DNA from 2 places in the Heliomicrobium undosum genome. Region 2 is predicted to be linked to the other one. Evidence: riboswitches for the same ligand, from Rfam matches in the RefSeq annotation. Region 2 holds a riboswitch; the other holds the start of a gene.
What was found. Region 2 has a riboswitch for S-adenosylmethionine ahead of GTO91_RS14470 (homocysteine synthase). Riboswitches for the same ligand answer to the same signal wherever they lie in the genome.
Positions count from the first base shown of each region.

Region 1: it holds a riboswitch for S-adenosylmethionine, as region 2 does, so the genes downstream of both, GTO91_RS11455 (methionine ABC transporter ATP-binding protein) here and GTO91_RS14470 (homocysteine synthase) in region 2, are expected to answer to the same signal.

Region 1 is NZ_WXEY01000012.1:8,749-16,572, reverse strand. Features, by position in the region: gene GTO91_RS11475 (hypothetical protein) at 1-807, opposite strand, end outside; gene GTO91_RS11470 (hypothetical protein) at 1,121-1,279, opposite strand; gene GTO91_RS11465 (MetQ/NlpA family ABC transporter substrate-binding protein) at 1,396-2,265, opposite strand; gene GTO91_RS11460 (methionine ABC transporter permease) at 2,532-3,185, opposite strand; gene GTO91_RS11455 (methionine ABC transporter ATP-binding protein) at 3,178-4,206, opposite strand; SAM riboswitch class I at 4,335-4,442, opposite strand; gene GTO91_RS11450 (NAD-dependent malic enzyme) at 4,509-5,924, opposite strand; gene GTO91_RS11445 (methyl-accepting chemotaxis protein) at 6,140-7,824, opposite strand, start outside.
Region 2 is NZ_WXEY01000021.1:39,452-47,275, forward strand. Features, by position in the region: gene GTO91_RS14455 (AMP-binding protein) at 214-1,890, opposite strand; gene GTO91_RS14460 (DUF3784 domain-containing protein) at 2,073-2,369, opposite strand; gene metX (homoserine O-acetyltransferase MetX) at 2,555-3,730, opposite strand; gene GTO91_RS14470 (homocysteine synthase) at 3,746-5,041, opposite strand; SAM riboswitch class I at 5,147-5,268, opposite strand; gene GTO91_RS14475 (ComEC/Rec2 family competence protein) at 5,545-6,453, shown strand; gene GTO91_RS14480 (VanW family protein) at 6,709-7,824, shown strand, end outside.

The DNA of each region.
Region 1 (7,824 bases), on a different contig from region 2:
TCCCGACGTGAGAGACGAATAACCTTTTGAAGCCCAATACTTCATGATGTTGGCCGCTGACGTCGGAGAACACCCGGAGTAACCGCCTCCCCACAAGGAACTGGTCGTTTGTTGGAGATCAGGTACCCCGCCGATTAACGTAAAACTGTTTGACCCGGTTTCAAAGCTAAGGCTGTCGGTAACACCGTCACTGGTAGTGCCAATCTCTCCCGGAAAGATGTCGTCGATTTGTTTACGAAGTTTGCGAGCGTCATTATTTTGTTCTATTTTCTTCTTTGGCTTAGGTACATTTTCTTCTTTTGCGATAGATATTTCTTCTTTCAAGGAAATAATCTTAGCCGAACCATCAGACAGTTCACGTTTTAGGCCGTAATATGCCGGACCAATCGCGACTACCTTTTCAGAAGTTGCTTTTTCTTTTGACTTTGATTTTAATTGACCTATTTGCTCACTGTCCATTGCGCTCCCCTCACAAGAGAAGCTGAGGATGGGGTACTCATCCGGGTCAGCGCTAACTTCGACAAATCCTGCTTTTTCTCCATCACTAGTAATGTTAACGATATAGCTAAATACCGAATCAGACGTATCGTATACAGGGACAGGTTCCTGTAACTGAATTTTCTTGGACAACCAGGTCGAATCTTTGTTTGCTTTTTTGTCAAGAGCAATCTGAAAGGCAGCCGCCTTTTTAGCTTCAGAAGCAGAAATCTTATCCCCCGAAGAGCCGTCAGCAAAAGACGCTGTGGGGAGCGCAAGCATGAGCAAGGAGCAGCTTAATCCGATAAGTCGTAGAAATCCCTTTTTCATTGTTTTCTTCCTTTATTAATGCAAACTTGTAAACCGCTTTGCTGTTATGTCTTATTTTGGAAAAAAAGTAATCTGGCTGCAATGTCACCACCTTCTGTTTTTTACTGAAGTAATTTTACAATATTTATTTTTTTTGTTCAACCATATTTTAAGCCAATTTACACTCCATTAAGGTGTATATGTTAATAGTTATTTTTTTCGCTTTCTATAAATTTATATTTAACATTAATAGTTATATCCACCGATGTAACCTATTCTCTAAAACAAACAGCCTGAAGTTCACCGCTGTTACGGATGCTTCAGGCTGTTGTTTTTATATCCGGCCTTTTCGTGCTTTGATGTTGGCTATAATGGCTTTTTCCGAGCGATCAGAGAACTCTGTCGCCGCCACAGCGGTGATGTTTTCTGGATCCTGAGCGGCCACATGGCGGACCGTCTGGGTCGAATCGGGAATAGGTTTTTCCGGTGTCATTTGGCTGTCCCTCCTCATGCGTTTGACCAACTCGCTATTGAAGGCAGTAAGCCTAGTATGTCCAAGAACAGCCTGGGTACCGGGGAGAAAAAGCGGCCTGTAACTCGAGGCAGTAGTTAAAAGGCCGGCACGACAGCCCCTTGGTACTTCTCACCGATGAACTTCTTCACTTCGGGGCTGGTGAGCGCCTTGACGAGCTTCTGGATCGCTTCGTTGTTCTCGTTGCCGTTCTTGACGACGACGATGTTCACATAGGGCGAGTCCTTGCCTTCCATCGTCAGGGCGTCTTTGAGGGGGTTGAGGCCGGCGCCGAGGGCGAAGTTGGTGTTGATAACAGCGATGTCGGCGTCATCGAGGATTTTGGGCAGCATGGCCGCTTCCAGTTCGGTGATCACGAGGCCTTTCGAGTTCTCTTTGATGTCTTTGGTGGTCGCCTTCACGCCGGCGTTGGGGTCAAGTTTGATGAGGCCGGCTGACTGGAGGAGCAACAAGGCGCGGCCGCCGTTGGTCGGATCGTTCGGGATGGCGACTCTGGCCTTTTCCTTCAGGTCGGCGAGGGACTTTACTTTGTGAGAGTAGACGCCCATGGGCTCCACATGGACGCCGGCCACGGTCTTCAGATCCAGCTTATGTTCGTCGGCGAAGGTGTCCAGATAGGGCTTATGCTGAAAGAAGTTGGCGTCAAGTTCACCGTCAGCTAGGGCCAGGTTGGGCTGCACATAGTCGTTAAACTCGACGATCTTCAGTTCAATGCCGTCCTTGGCCAGGAGATCCTTAGCGATCTTCGCGATCTCGGCATGGGGCACCGGGGAGACGCCAAAGCGGATCGTCTTCGATTGGGCTGCCGTTTGGCCGTTATTGCCGCCGGCGGCTTTGCCGGTCGTATCCTTGGCGCCGCAGCCGGCTGCGCCGAGGGCGGCTACGGATAGCACCAGGAGGCCGCCAATGAGGCGGGTGACTTTTTTCTGCAACAGTTGGTTGAACATAATTGTGATTCTCCTTGTCTGTTTTTTGCTGTGGTGTTGGTGAGTTTCTCTGTGTCTGTATTTCCTGCAACCTGTGTTTCCGGGGCATCTAAGCGCCCGATACTTTTCTGCGTTTAAGGTCTTTTCTGCGTTACAGTTTTCTAAGGTGTTCTTCTTGCACATTAGCTGTGTTCTCTGTGTTCCTCTGCTTCCTTAAGGTGCTTTTCCTGGAGCCTTCGCTCGCCCCTTTCTCGCCGCAGAAAGGCGAACGCTATTTTGTCAGCTTTTCACACCAGCCCGCGGCGCTTGCGGATCCGCCCGGTGAGCCAGTCGCCGAGGCTCTGGAAGACCTGCACCATGGCCACCAGTACCACGACCGTCACCCAGGTCACATCGCTGTTGTTGCGCATGTAGCCTTCTCGGATCGCCAGATCGCCCAAACCACCTCCTCCCACAGCGCCGGCCATGGCCGAGTAGCCGATCAAGGTCACAAAGGTGATGATGATCCCCAGCAGCAGGCCGGGCAACGCTTCCGGCAGGAGCACCTTGCTGATGATCTGTCCTGGTGTCGCCCCCATGGCCCTAGCCGCCTCGATGATGCCCTTGTCGACCTCTTTGAGGGAGGCCTCGATGATGCGGGCCACGAAGGGGATGGCGGCGACGGTGAGGGGGACGATGGCGGCCTGGGTGCCGATGCGGCTGCCCACGAGCAGCTTGGTCAGGGGCAGGATGGCCACCAGCAGGATGATAAAGGGGATGGAGCGGAAGATGTTGACGGCGATGGCGAGGAAGCTGTTGACGAGCCGGTTGGGCAGGACGCCGGCTTTCTCCGTCACGACCAGGAGGATGCCCAAGGGGATGCCGAGGAGCGTCGAAAGGCCGGTCGCCGCGATAACCATGTAAAAGGTCTCCCATGTGGCCTGCAAGTACGTCTCATTCACGGTCGATCACCTCCACCTTCACATCGCGGGAGCGGATATAGGCGAGCGCCTCGTCGACCTTGACCGCTTCGCCAGTCAACTCCAACAGCAGCGTGCCGAAGGGTGTCTCGCGGACGGTGTCGATGTTCCCGAAGAGGATGTTGGCGTCGACGCTAAAACGGCGGATGACTGAAGCGAGAAGGGGCTCTTCTGTCGCGCCCCCTGCAAAGGTGATCCGAATGAGGCGACCGCCGTTGCTGCGCTGAAAAGTACCTGCCGCGAGGAGGTGGCGGAGCTTCTCCCCCTCGAGGGCGCCCCGGACGAATTCCTTGACGACGGGCGAACGGGGATTGGTAAAGACCTCGCGCACTGGTCCAGCCTCGATGATCCTGCCGCCTTCGATGAAGGCCACCTCGTCGCAGATCTCCTGGATGACCTGCATCTCATGGGTGATCAGGACGACGGTCAGGTTGAAGCGCCGGTTGATGTCGGCGATGAGTCGCAGGATGGACTGGGTCGTCTGGGGATCGAGGGCGGAGGTGGCTTCGTCACAGAGCAGGATCTTCGGGTGGTTGGCCAGCGCCCTGGCGATACCGACGCGTTGCTTCTGGCCGCCGCTCAGGTGGGCCACATAGGTGTCTTCCTTGTCTTCCAGCCCGACGAGGGGCAGCAGTTCCTTCACCCGCGCCCGGATCTGCGCTTTGTCCATACCGGCGATCTCCAGGGGGAAGGCGATGTTCTCGCCGACGGTGCGGGAGGTGAGCAGGTTGAAGTGCTGAAAGATCATGCCGATCTGCTGGCGAAGCGCGCGCAAGCGGCTATCGTCAAATCGGGCGATGTCCTCGCCGTCGATGACGACGCTGCCCTCGCTGGGCCGCTCCAGCATGTTGATCGTGCGGATGAGGGTGCTCTTGCCGGCGCCGCTCGGCCCGATGATGCCGTAGATTTTTCCCTCAGGGATGGTAAGGTTGATCCCGTCGAGGGCGGTGAAGAGCCCCCCGGCGGCGGGGAAGACTTTTTTCAGGTTGCGGATTTCGATCATGGTGTCTCCTCGTTTCGGTGAAGTGTAAAAACTCGCTGACATGAAAAACGCTGGTGACGCGAAAAAATGATGGTACAAAACAAAAAACCTCTTCGACAAGAAGAGGTTTTTGCGCACGCTTATTCCCCTCCTTATCTCCCGGGATGCGTCGCATCCCGCAGGAATTGGCACCGTGTTATACATAACCGGTTGCCGGGCGTCATCGGGCCAGTCCCTCAGCCATCTCTTGATAAGAAGTCCGTATTTCGTTGTCACGCACTTGAGTATAACAAGCACAAGCTTCGCTTGTCAATCGGTTTTTTCTACTCCTCCCCCGGTCCATGGGGAGTCGGCCTTGCCACGCCGGTGCGCCGCGCCACCTCGACGACGGCCCGGGCGACGACCGAGGCCACCTCTTCATGGAAGATGGAGGGGATGATGTGTTCGGCTGACAACTCCTCCTCGGGAACGAGGCCGGCCAAGGCGTAGGCGGCGGCTAAGGACATCTCGTCGCTAATCGTCCTGGCGTGGCAGTCGAGGGCGCCCCGAAAGATGCCGGGGAAGGCCAGGGCGTTGTTGATCTGGTTGGGGTAGTCGGATCGGCCGGTGGCGATGACGCCGGCGATGTCATGGACCGTCTCGGGCTCGATCTCCGGTTCGGGATTGGCCAGGGCGAAGATGACAGGCCGGGCGGCCATGGTCTCCACATCGGCCCGGTCTAAGACACCGGGACCGGAGACACCGATAAACACGTCGGCGCCGGCGACAACCTTTTTCAGGGGTCCCTTGACACAGCCTGCGTTGGTGTGTTCGGCGATCCATCGTTTGGACGGCTGCGACGGCCCTTCATCCCGGGAGATCGCCCCTTTGCGGTCGCAGACGATGAGGTCTGTGGCGCCGGCCTTCAGCAGCATGGCGGTGATGGCCATACCGGCTGCGCCGGCGCCGGCGATGACGATCCGCGCCTGCGCCAGTTCCTTGCCTACCACCTTCAGTGCGTTCAGGAGCCCTGCCAGGGTGACGATGGCCGTCCCGTGCTGGTCGTCGTGAAAGACGGGGATGTCAAGGATTTCGGACAGCCGCTGCTCGATCTCGAAGCACTTCGGCGCAGCGATGTCTTCCAAATTGATGCCGCCAAAGGCCGGGGCGATGGCCCGGACGGCGTCGATGATCGCCTGCGGCTCATGGACGTCCAGGCAGATGGGCACGGCATTGATGCCGGCAAAGCGCTTAAAGAGGACCGCCTTGCCCTCCATGACCGGCAAAGCGGCCGCCGGACCGAGGTCGCCCAGGCCGAGGACGGCGGATCCGTCGGTGACGATAGCGATGGCGTTACCCTTCATCGTGAGAGGAAAGGCCATGTCCGGCTCCCGAGCGATCAACTCGGAGATAGCGCCGACGCCGGGAGTGTAGATCAGGGAGAGGTCTTCCCGGTTGGCGACGGGACAGCGGGAACGTACCTCGATTTTGCCGCCCACGTGGCGGAGAAAGACACGGTCGGCCACGCGGATGACCTGCACACCCGGCGTCTCCCGCAGTTCCGCCAGCAGACGCTCAAAGGCGCGGCTGTCGTGGAGGCGGACCATCAGTTCCCGTATCACGTGGGTGGTCGAGGCCGACACCAGGTCGATCGATCCCGGGTGCCCCTCATGGGCGGCGATAATCGAAAGCACCTGGGCCAACATCCCCGGCTGGTTTTCCAGTTTGAGACGCAGCAACACGTTCACCGCAATCGACATGACAACACTCCCTATCTTGGCGCCGCGTGAGCGGGCGCGAGTATGTAGAGTAGACCCTCGTTTCTGTCATCCCTTCACAGGAAGTATTGCACATTTTCCCCTTCAATCCCTTCACAAAGTCCAGAAAAAAAGAAAAAAGGGACTTATTACAATCCCTTTTTATCAAAAATTTAATATGGATGAATGGAGGTGGTGTCTAGCCTGAGAAGGGCGCTCTAGGGGTCCATGCGAAACTGTTTGGCTTTTTCTTGGAGCGATTGAGCGGACTGGCTGAGCTGGCCGCTGCGTTCGGCCATCTCCTCGGCCACAGCCGCCTGCTCCTGCGTAGAGGCGGCCAGTTGTTGCGAAAGGGCCGAAAACTCGCCGGCCACCCCTTCGATCACCCCGGCCGACGCGTTCATCGCTTTCACGGAGGCAGAGATCATATCGACGGCTTCCTGCATCTGACGAACACTGCCTTCAGTGCGCATGGCCGACCCGATGACCTGCTCCAACGCTGCGGCCCCTTGCCGGATCAGGCCCACCTGCTCGCCGATCGATGTCACGTTGGCGTTCATCATATCGACCATGCCCGAGATCTCCTGCTGCATGTTGCTGACAAGGCTCGTGATCTGCGTCGCTGCCCGGGCTGATTCCTCGGCCAGCTTGCGCACTTCATCGGCGACGATGTGAAAGCCACGCCCATGCTCGCCGGCTCTCGCCGCTTCAATGGCAGCGTTCAAGGCGAGCAGATTCGTCTGCTCGGCGATGCCGGTGATGGAGGTGGTGATCACCCCGATCTCCTCGGATAGCCCGTTGAGCCGGCGAATCGCCGCCGTGCTGGCGTCGACGGACTGACTGACGCCCTGGAGGTGCTGGGACGCTTTTTCGATGGTGTCGTGACACTGGGTTGCCGCCGCCGTCGATTGTCGGGCGTCCTGGGCCAAGGCGTTTGAAGCCGCTTCCCCCTCATGAACATGCAATTCGCTGGCTTGCACATGGTCGCGAAAACGGGCGACCTCCGCCACCTGCTTGCCGGCGCCTTCCGCCAACCCTCCGACGGCTTCGGCGAGTTGTGTCGCCGCCTCACCCACCTGGTTGGCCGATTCGGTCAGGTGACAGGACGATTCGTCCAGTTGTTTCGACTCTGCCAGCACCTGGCTGACGATGCCGCGCAGGTTGACGGTCATTGTGGTGAAGGACTGGGCCAACTGGCCGAACTCGTCTTGAGAAACAACTTCGTTTTTCACCACAGATAAATCGCCCTGGGCGACGCGCTCCGCCTGTTCTTTCAGGTGTCGCAGCGGACGGGCCACGCGTCGCTCGATCAGCAGATACAGCAGTAGGGCAAAGAGGGCGACGGCCAGCAGGAAAATGGAGAGGTTCGTCCAAAGCAACCGTGTCGCCGGCGCATTGACCTCCGCTTCCGGAATGGCGGCCACAAGCTTCATCCCCGTGTTGCCGATCGGCACAAAAACGGCATGCTGCGCCACCCCGTTCATCGTCAGGTGGGCCAGCCCGACTTCTTTGGCTTCCACGACCTGTTTTCCAAACTGTTGCAACTGGGGATCCTGCTCATCGAGGATTTTATCTTTCAGGTTCTTGCTCTCATCGGGGTGGGCCAGGTAAAAGCCCTGTTGGGTTACGATAAAGGCCCGTCCTCCCTGCCCGACGCGGATCTGCCGCACCGCTTCAGTCAGTTCCTTTAAGCCAATGTCAACAGTGGTCACCCCGATCCTCTTCCCTGCCAAACGGATGGGATGGCTGGCGGTGAGCATGGGAACGCCCGTCACCGTGTCTACATAGGGCTCGCTCCAGATGGCCCCGCCGGGGCTGTTCATGCCGTTTTTGTACCAGTCGTATTGAAAATAGTCGTACTCGGCGTTGCTGTAGTCCCAGGTCAGTTTGATCTCATTGCCCT
Region 2 (7,824 bases):
TGTGAAAATTCGTCCATCCGCTGTCTCGATCTGCCAGCGATGAACCGCCTCTACGGCATCTTCCCTGGGCGCTTCCGCCCTGGTCAGCGCCGCTGATGTATGGTAACGGCGATGGACAAGAAAAGACTGCCTCAGCGGGCAGCCTTTTTGCTCATCATATACCTTTTGTTGCTTATCGGCACGCTTCCGTAACGGCGCTTCTTACGCCGTTCCTTACGCCGTTTCTATCTTCGCCGCATCCTCCAACCCCAACTCCTTGACAAAGATCTCTTGAAGCTTGAACTTCTGGATCTTGCCGGAGGCGGTCATCGGGAAGTGATCGACAAAGCGGACGTATTTGGGGATCTTGTAGCGGGAGATCTTGCCGCGGCAGAAGGTGCGGATCTCCTCTTCTGTCGCCTCTTCGCCCTCCTTGAGGATGATGCAGGCCAACGCCTCTTCGCCGTACCTGGGATCGGGCACGCCGACGACCTGCACGTCCTTGACCTTCGGGTGGGTGAAAAGGAACTCCTCCACCTCGCGGGGATAGATGTTCTCACCGCCGCGGATGATCATGTCCTTGGCCCGCCCGGTGATCCGGCAGTAGCCTTCCTCGTCCATGGTGGCCAAATCGCCCGTGTGCAGCCAGCCTTCGGCGTCAATCGCCGATTCCGTCGCCTCGGGGTTGTTGTAGTAGCCCTTCATGGTGCCGAAACCGCGCGCGCACAGTTCGCCCTGGGTGCCGCGAGGGATTTCCAGACCCGTGTCGGGGTGGACGATTTTCACCTCCACATGGGGGAGGGCTTTGCCAACGGTGCAGACGCGGCGCTCCAGGCTGTCATCGGTGCTCGTCTGAGTGATGACCGGCGAAAACTCGGTCTGTCCGTAGGCGATGGTGATCTCGCGGATGCCCATCCGGTCAATCACCTTGCGCATCACCTCAATAGGGCAGGGCGAGCCGGCCATGATGCCGGTCCGCAAGGAGGTGAGGTCGTACTTGGCAAAATCGGGATGGTCCAACTCGGCGATGAACATGGTGGGCACGCCGTAGAGGACGGTGCCGTGCTCCTGCTGGACCGCTTCCAGGACGCCTTTCGGCGTAAAGTACTCCAGCGGCACCATGGTGGCCCCCTTGCAGACACAGGCGAGGGAACTCATGACACAGCCGAAACAGTGGAAGAGCGGCACAGGGAAGCAGAGCCGATCTTCATGGGTCCACTTCTGGCAGTCAGCCACCATGTTGGCGTTGTTGATGATATTGGCATGGCTCAGCATAACCCCCTTGGGAAAGCCCGTCGTCCCGGAGGTGTACTGCATATTGATGACCTCGTCGTAGTGGAGGTCACGCTGGCGCTCAGCCAATTCCGCATCGGAGACAGCGCGGCCCATGTCGATGAGATCCTGCCAACTGTACATGCCGGGATGCTTCGCCTGGGGATCGCGGCCGATAAAGATGACGTTTTTCAGTTTGGGCAGCCAACGGACGTTGAGCCGGCCCGGCTCGGAATCGCGCAGCCCCGGACAGAGTTCGTTGACGATCTCCACGAAGTTGTTGTCTCGGAACCCGTCGATCAGGATCAGGGTAGTGGCGTCCGACTGGCGCAGCAGGTACTCCAGTTCAAAGGAGCGGTAGTTCGTGTTCACCGTCACCAGGACAGCGCCCATCTTGGCGCTGCCGAACTGGGTGTAGATCCATTCGGGATAGTTGGTCGCCCAGAGAGCGATATGTTCCCCTTTTTGGACGCCTAAGGCCATCAGTCCCTTAGCCACCTCGTCCGCCTTCTCGCGGAACTGGGTGTAGGTCAAGCGTAGATTGCGGTCGTCAGTGTAGACCAGAGCTTCCTTTTCGGGATAGCGGGCCGCTGTCTGATCCAGCAGGTCCCCAATCGTGATTTGCAACAATTCGGACAAGTACGTCACTCCTCGATTCGCGATCCGTTCCACTTACTCCCGAAAAGGGTGTAGAAAAAGCCAGGGTTCCGCAGGGAATCCTGGTCTGAAACGGTCTTCCTATTCGCGAATGAGGCAGAAAAATCCTTCGCATGTTCAAATGTTTTTTATGTTTTATTCAATTGATGTGCAACGTTCCCCCACTAATACTTCCGCGCAACATCAGAAACACGGCTCAACCAGAGCGCCAGCACCAGGAGATACCCGAAGAAATAGACATAGGCAAAACGTTCGGGAATCACCGGCCCTGCCAGGATCAGCAGCAGCGAAACGGCGCCGATAGCGATAAATTGGTTTGCCACCCAACGGACGAGGCCCTCCTTGTCCTTCGCCTCATCGTAACCGGCCAGCCATTCCACCGTCTGTCCCTTTTTAAGAGCGAAGCCCCAGGCGAAAAAAAAGACCATGTTGAAGAGCGGGAGCAGGGTGTTCACTTTCATGACCGTTTCCTCCCTTCCCATAGGAAAAGGGGCGCCCCGGCGCCCCTTCTTGCTGATGTTCTGCTTCGATTGCTGCATGGTTTGGTTTCTATCGACGGGGCTCCCCTTGGATTGCGCCGGCATAACGCCCTGAATATCTGAATAAGCGAACCGCATTTCATGCCGCCCGTTGAGACCCGCCTCCGCTACACCTGCCTCATATCGGCGATCCCATTGACAAAGGACGCCACAACGGGGCGCATCCGTTCAAACTCGACCAAGAAGGCGTCGTGACCGTGGGGGCTTTTCAGTTCCCAGTAGCCGGCGTCACAGCCGGCTTTTTTCATGATCTCGGCCATCTCGATCATATAGACGGGCGGGTAGATCCAGTCGGAATCAACGCCGATGAAAAGCGTCCGGGCGGCGATGGAGGCGAGTGCCTTCTCGTAGCCGCCGCGGCCGCGGCCTACATCAAGCAAGTCCATGGCCTTGCAGAGGTACATGTAGGTGTTGGCGTCAAAACGTTGGACCAGTTTGTCGCCCTGGTAGTGCAGGTAGCTCTCGATCTCGAAGCGGTTGTCAAAATCAAAGTATGCCTTCGGCTGGTTGTTCGTCATCCGTCGTCCGAACCGGGCGGTGAAGAGTTCGTCGCTGCGGTAGGTGACCATGCCGAGCATCCGGGCGATGGCGAGGCCCTGGGCCGGCCCTTTTCCGGGCGCGTAGTCACCGCCGTTCCAGGCGGGATCGAGCATGATCGTGCGGCGCATGATCTCGTTGAAGGCGATGCCCATGGCCGTCATGCGGCCGGCCGTGGCGATGGGCAGCAGGCCGTCCATCATGTCCGGGTAGGTGACGCCCCATTCGAGGACCTGCATGCCGCCCATGGAACCGCCAGCCACGAGCAACAGCCGTTCGATGCCCAGGTGATCGATGAGCGCCTTCTGCACCCGCACCATGTCGCGGATGGTGTAGACAGGAAAGTCCATCCCATAGGGACGTCCCGTCTCCGGGTTGATGCTGGCCGGCCCCGTCGTTCCCCGGCAGCCGCCGAGGACGTTGGAACAGATGATGAAAAAGCGGTTCGTGTCAAAGGGCTTGCCCGGGCCGATCAGGTCGTCCCACCAGCCCGGCGCCTTTTCGGCCGGGTGGTTCTTGCCGGCGGCGTGATGATCCCCCGTCAATGCGTGGGCGATCAGGATGGCGTTGGAGCGTTCCCGGTTCAGGACGCCATAGGTCTCATAGGCCACCGTGATGGGGCCGAGCCGGCTGCCCGATTCCAGCACAAAGGCGTCGGACCCCTCGGCGAAGGTAAACGTTTGGGGTTGGACGATCCGTTCGCGGCTTCCCATCAACCCCCAGTTGGCAACGGCCCCAGTGCTCATTCGGATCCCGCCTTCTTACGCCCGGCCTTCGGCGGCCCGCAGCGCCTGATCAAGGTCTTCTATCAAATCGTCCGGGTCTTCCAGACCGATGGAGAGGCGCACCAGATCGGGGCTGACGCCGGCGGCGCGCAAAGCCTCCTCGGAGAGTTGGCTGTGGGTCGTCGACGCCGGGTGGATGACGAGGGACTTGGCGTCGCCCACGTTGGCCAGGTGGGAGAAGATCTGCAGGCTGTCGATGAAACGACGCCCCCCTTCGACGCCGCCTTTGATGCCGAAGGTGAGGATGGCGCCGGCGCCCTTGGGCAGGTATTTTTTCGCCAGATCGCAGGAGGCGTGGTCGCTGCACTCGGGGTAGGAAACCCAACTGACCAGCGGGTGGTTCCGCAGGAAGTCGACGATGTGGCGAGTGTTGCTCACATGGCGATCCATCCGCAGGGAGAGGGTCTCCACACCGTGGAGCAACAAGAAGGAGTTGAAAGGGCTGATACAGTTGCCCATATCGCGCAGGAGTTGCAGACGCGCTTTGACGACGAAGGCCGCCGGGCCGATGTCCTTGGCGTAGACGACGCCGTGGTAGCTCGGGTCGGGGTTGATGAACCCGGGGAACTTGTCGTTCTGAGCCCAGTCAAACTTGCCCGAATCGACGATGACACCGCCGATGGAGGTGCCGTGACCGCCGATGAACTTGGTGGCCGAGTAGACGACGATGTCGGCGCCGAAGTCAATGGGCCGGCAGAGGGCGGGCGTGCCGAAGGTGTTGTCAACGATTAGGGGGATGCCGGCTTCATGGGCCACAGCGGCGACAGCCTCGATGTCGAGCACGTCACACTTGGGGTTGCCGATGATCTCGCCGTAGATGGCCTTCGTCTTTTCGTTGATGGCAGCCCGAAAATTGTCGGTGTTCGAGGGATCGACAAAGCGGATCTTGACACCGAGACGAGGCAGCGTATGGGTGAAGAGGTTGTAGGTGCCGCCGTAGAGGCTGGTGGCAGCGACGATCTCGTCACCGGCAGAGCATATGTTCAGGATGGACAGGGTGATGGCCGACTGGCCCGAGGAGAGGGCCAATGCGCCGACGCCGCCATCGAGGGCGGCAAGCCGTTTTTCCAGCACGTCAGTCGTCGGGTTGTCGATGCGGGTGTAGATGTGACCGGGCTCTTTCAGGGCAAAGAGGTTGGCGGCATGCTCCACATCACGAAACACATAGGAAGTGGTCTGATAGATCGGAACCGCCCGGGAAAGGGTGTCCTGGTCGGGCACATGGCCTTCGTGCAGGGCGATCGTGTCAAAGCGCCATTTTTTCTCTGTCATGGCTGTGCTCCCTTCTCGTCTTTCATAACGTTATAACACCCTTCAAGGGGGTACGGGCGGGATGCAAAAACCCCCTGCGCAGACGCAGGGGGTATACTTCTATCCGCCTCATCTGCCAGGACGAGTCCGTCCTGAAGGAATTGGCACCATGTCGCATCAGTTCCCACTGTTTGCGACGGGTTGCCGGGTTTCATCGGGCCCTTTCCCTCCACCTCTCTGGATGAGTGTCTTCAATTTTCGGCCGGCTCCATAATGGGCAAGCGCTTGGAGTTTATTGTACCCGTGACAGCGGTTGCCGTCAATTGAAAAAATGAAAGGTAACAGAAAATTTACTGACTATGTTATCACCCACTACCGGTCGGGCAGCTTGCCTCGACCAAGCTTCTATTTATCTTCCACTCCGATGGAGGGAATGGCTTGTCCCCGTGGAATACATCATCGTTGTCGGATCGACATTAAGATTCCATGAAAAAGAAGGAGGCCTTCTGTTGCGCAATCGCTGGTTGAAACCGCTTTTTCTGTGCCTGCTGGTCCTCGCCTTGGCGCTGACGGGCTGCTCCAAACCGTCGCCTAGCGCAAAAGCTCCCGGCTCGGGAGGATCGCCATCCACAACGACGACACAGGCAGCCTCACCCCAAAGGGCTGCCCAGGACGTATTGCGCGTTCATTTCATTGATGTGGGACAGGCGGATTCCATCCTGCTCCAATCCCCCGGCGGGCGTTTCGTCCTTGTTGACGGCGGCAATGTAGATGACGGCCGGCTGGTTGTCGATTACCTGAAGCGCCAAGGGGTCAAAGAACTGGCCGCCGTCGTGGCCACCCACCCCCATGAGGATCACATCGGGGGACTTGATAAAGTCCTCAAAAGCTACCCTGTCGGCCAGGTGTACATGCCCAAGGCGACGACAACCACGAAAACCTTTGAGTATTTTTTAAACGCCGTAAAGGCGAGCGGCGCCAAACGGGTGGAAGCGAAAGGCGGCGTGAAACTGGATGTGCCCGATATGGACGGCGTCTTCCTCGCGCCGAACGGGACCGGTTATGAAGAGATGAACGATTACAGCGCTGTCCTCAAGGTCAACTACGGCAAGACCTCCTTCCTGCTGACCGGCGACGCCGAGGCAAAATCGGAAGGTGAAATGCTGGCCCAGGGATATGATCTGAAAGCAGATGTGCTGAAGGTGGGGCACCACGGCAGCACCAGTTCCACCACAAGCCCCTTCCTGAAGGCGGTATCGCCGAAATACGCCTTCATTCCGGTGGGCGACGGCAACGACTACGGCCATCCCCACAAAAAAACCCTCGACAAACTGGCCAAAGCCAGCGTGGAGGTCTTCCGGGCAGATAAAAACGGCACTGTTGTGGTCACCAGTGACGGGAACAAGGTCAACTTCGAACTGGAAAAACGGTAAAAACAAAAGCATTCGCTCATAACGCTAATCGCGTTAATAAGGATGAGCATCATCATCTGTCCGCTTCACGCGGACAAGGAGACTTATGAGTCGGGATAAAGGCCCGGCTCTTTTTTTGTTTTCGCCCTTCTATTCTTTTGGGAACTAGCCCTTCTATTTTCAGTTTAATTTGAATAAATAGGTATAGTAGGATATTTTTTCCATTTTTTCTTTTTGGTCTTCTTCGGTTGACCCATTATTGGCGGAGGTGGTTCTTTGAAACGTTCGGTCCGATCCTGCCTGTTGGTCTTCGCCCTCGTTCAGGTCTTCGCCTGCAGTGAGGCGGAAGCGCTGCCATTGCGCAAAGCGCCCGCGTCGATGCCGCCGCCGGCGGCGCTGGCAGCGGTTTTGCCTGGCGCGACGACTACGTCTACGCCTTCCGTCTTGACACCGTCTAACCCGACTTCGACTGCGACAACCCCTCCGGGGAAAACCCCGTTGACCGCTGCCTCCTCGGGCGCGGGATTGACAACGCCATCTACATCAACACCGTCCAGGGTCATTCCGTCCACACCTACGGCGCCGAGCACAGTTGATCCGGTTGCTCCCGCTGTCCCCACTAGCCCTGCTACCTCAGTTGACCCGGTCCCGGCTAATTCGGCCGACCCAGCTATCCCAGCTAAACCGGCCAACCCAGCTAATCCCGCTACCCCAGATAACCCCAATACCCCGGGGACGACCGACACCACCCCTGTCGCTCCTGTTTTATCGGGTGGAACCATCACCCTGTATATCGGAGAAGAGACGTTCGCCTTCCTCCCCAATAAAGAAATCGCCGCCGTAGATGTCAACAACTGGACCTACATACCCTCCAAGGATCCCAAAGAGGCCCGCGTTGCCGCCGTTCGCTTTGCCGATTCGCTCCCCAGTCACATCCGGCTCCGCGAGGGCGCCGTCAACATGATCACCGATGCCCTGACCGCAGCAACGGACACCGAAGTAGCCGTCCCCTCCTGGCGCCTCGCCTCCGATGTCCTGCTTTCCATGGCCCATGTCAGCGTAGCCGGCGGGCAAAACGCCTCCGTGGCCCTTGACCACATCGACGGGCTGGTGCTGCAACCCCGTGAAGTCTTTTCTTTCAATAAGGCCGTGGGCCCCCGTGAGGCTCACAACGGCTTCGGACCCGGTAAGGTCCTCGTCGGCACTCGATACATCACCGAAATGGGCGGCGGCGTCTGTTTCTCTTCTACCATCGTCCACCAGGCTGTCGTCCATGCCGATGAACAAAGCGGCCTGAAAGTCATCGAACGCCACCGGCACACCCGCCAGGCGCCTTACGTGGAACCGGGCGGCGACGCCACCGTCTATTACGGTGCCATGGACTACAAGTTC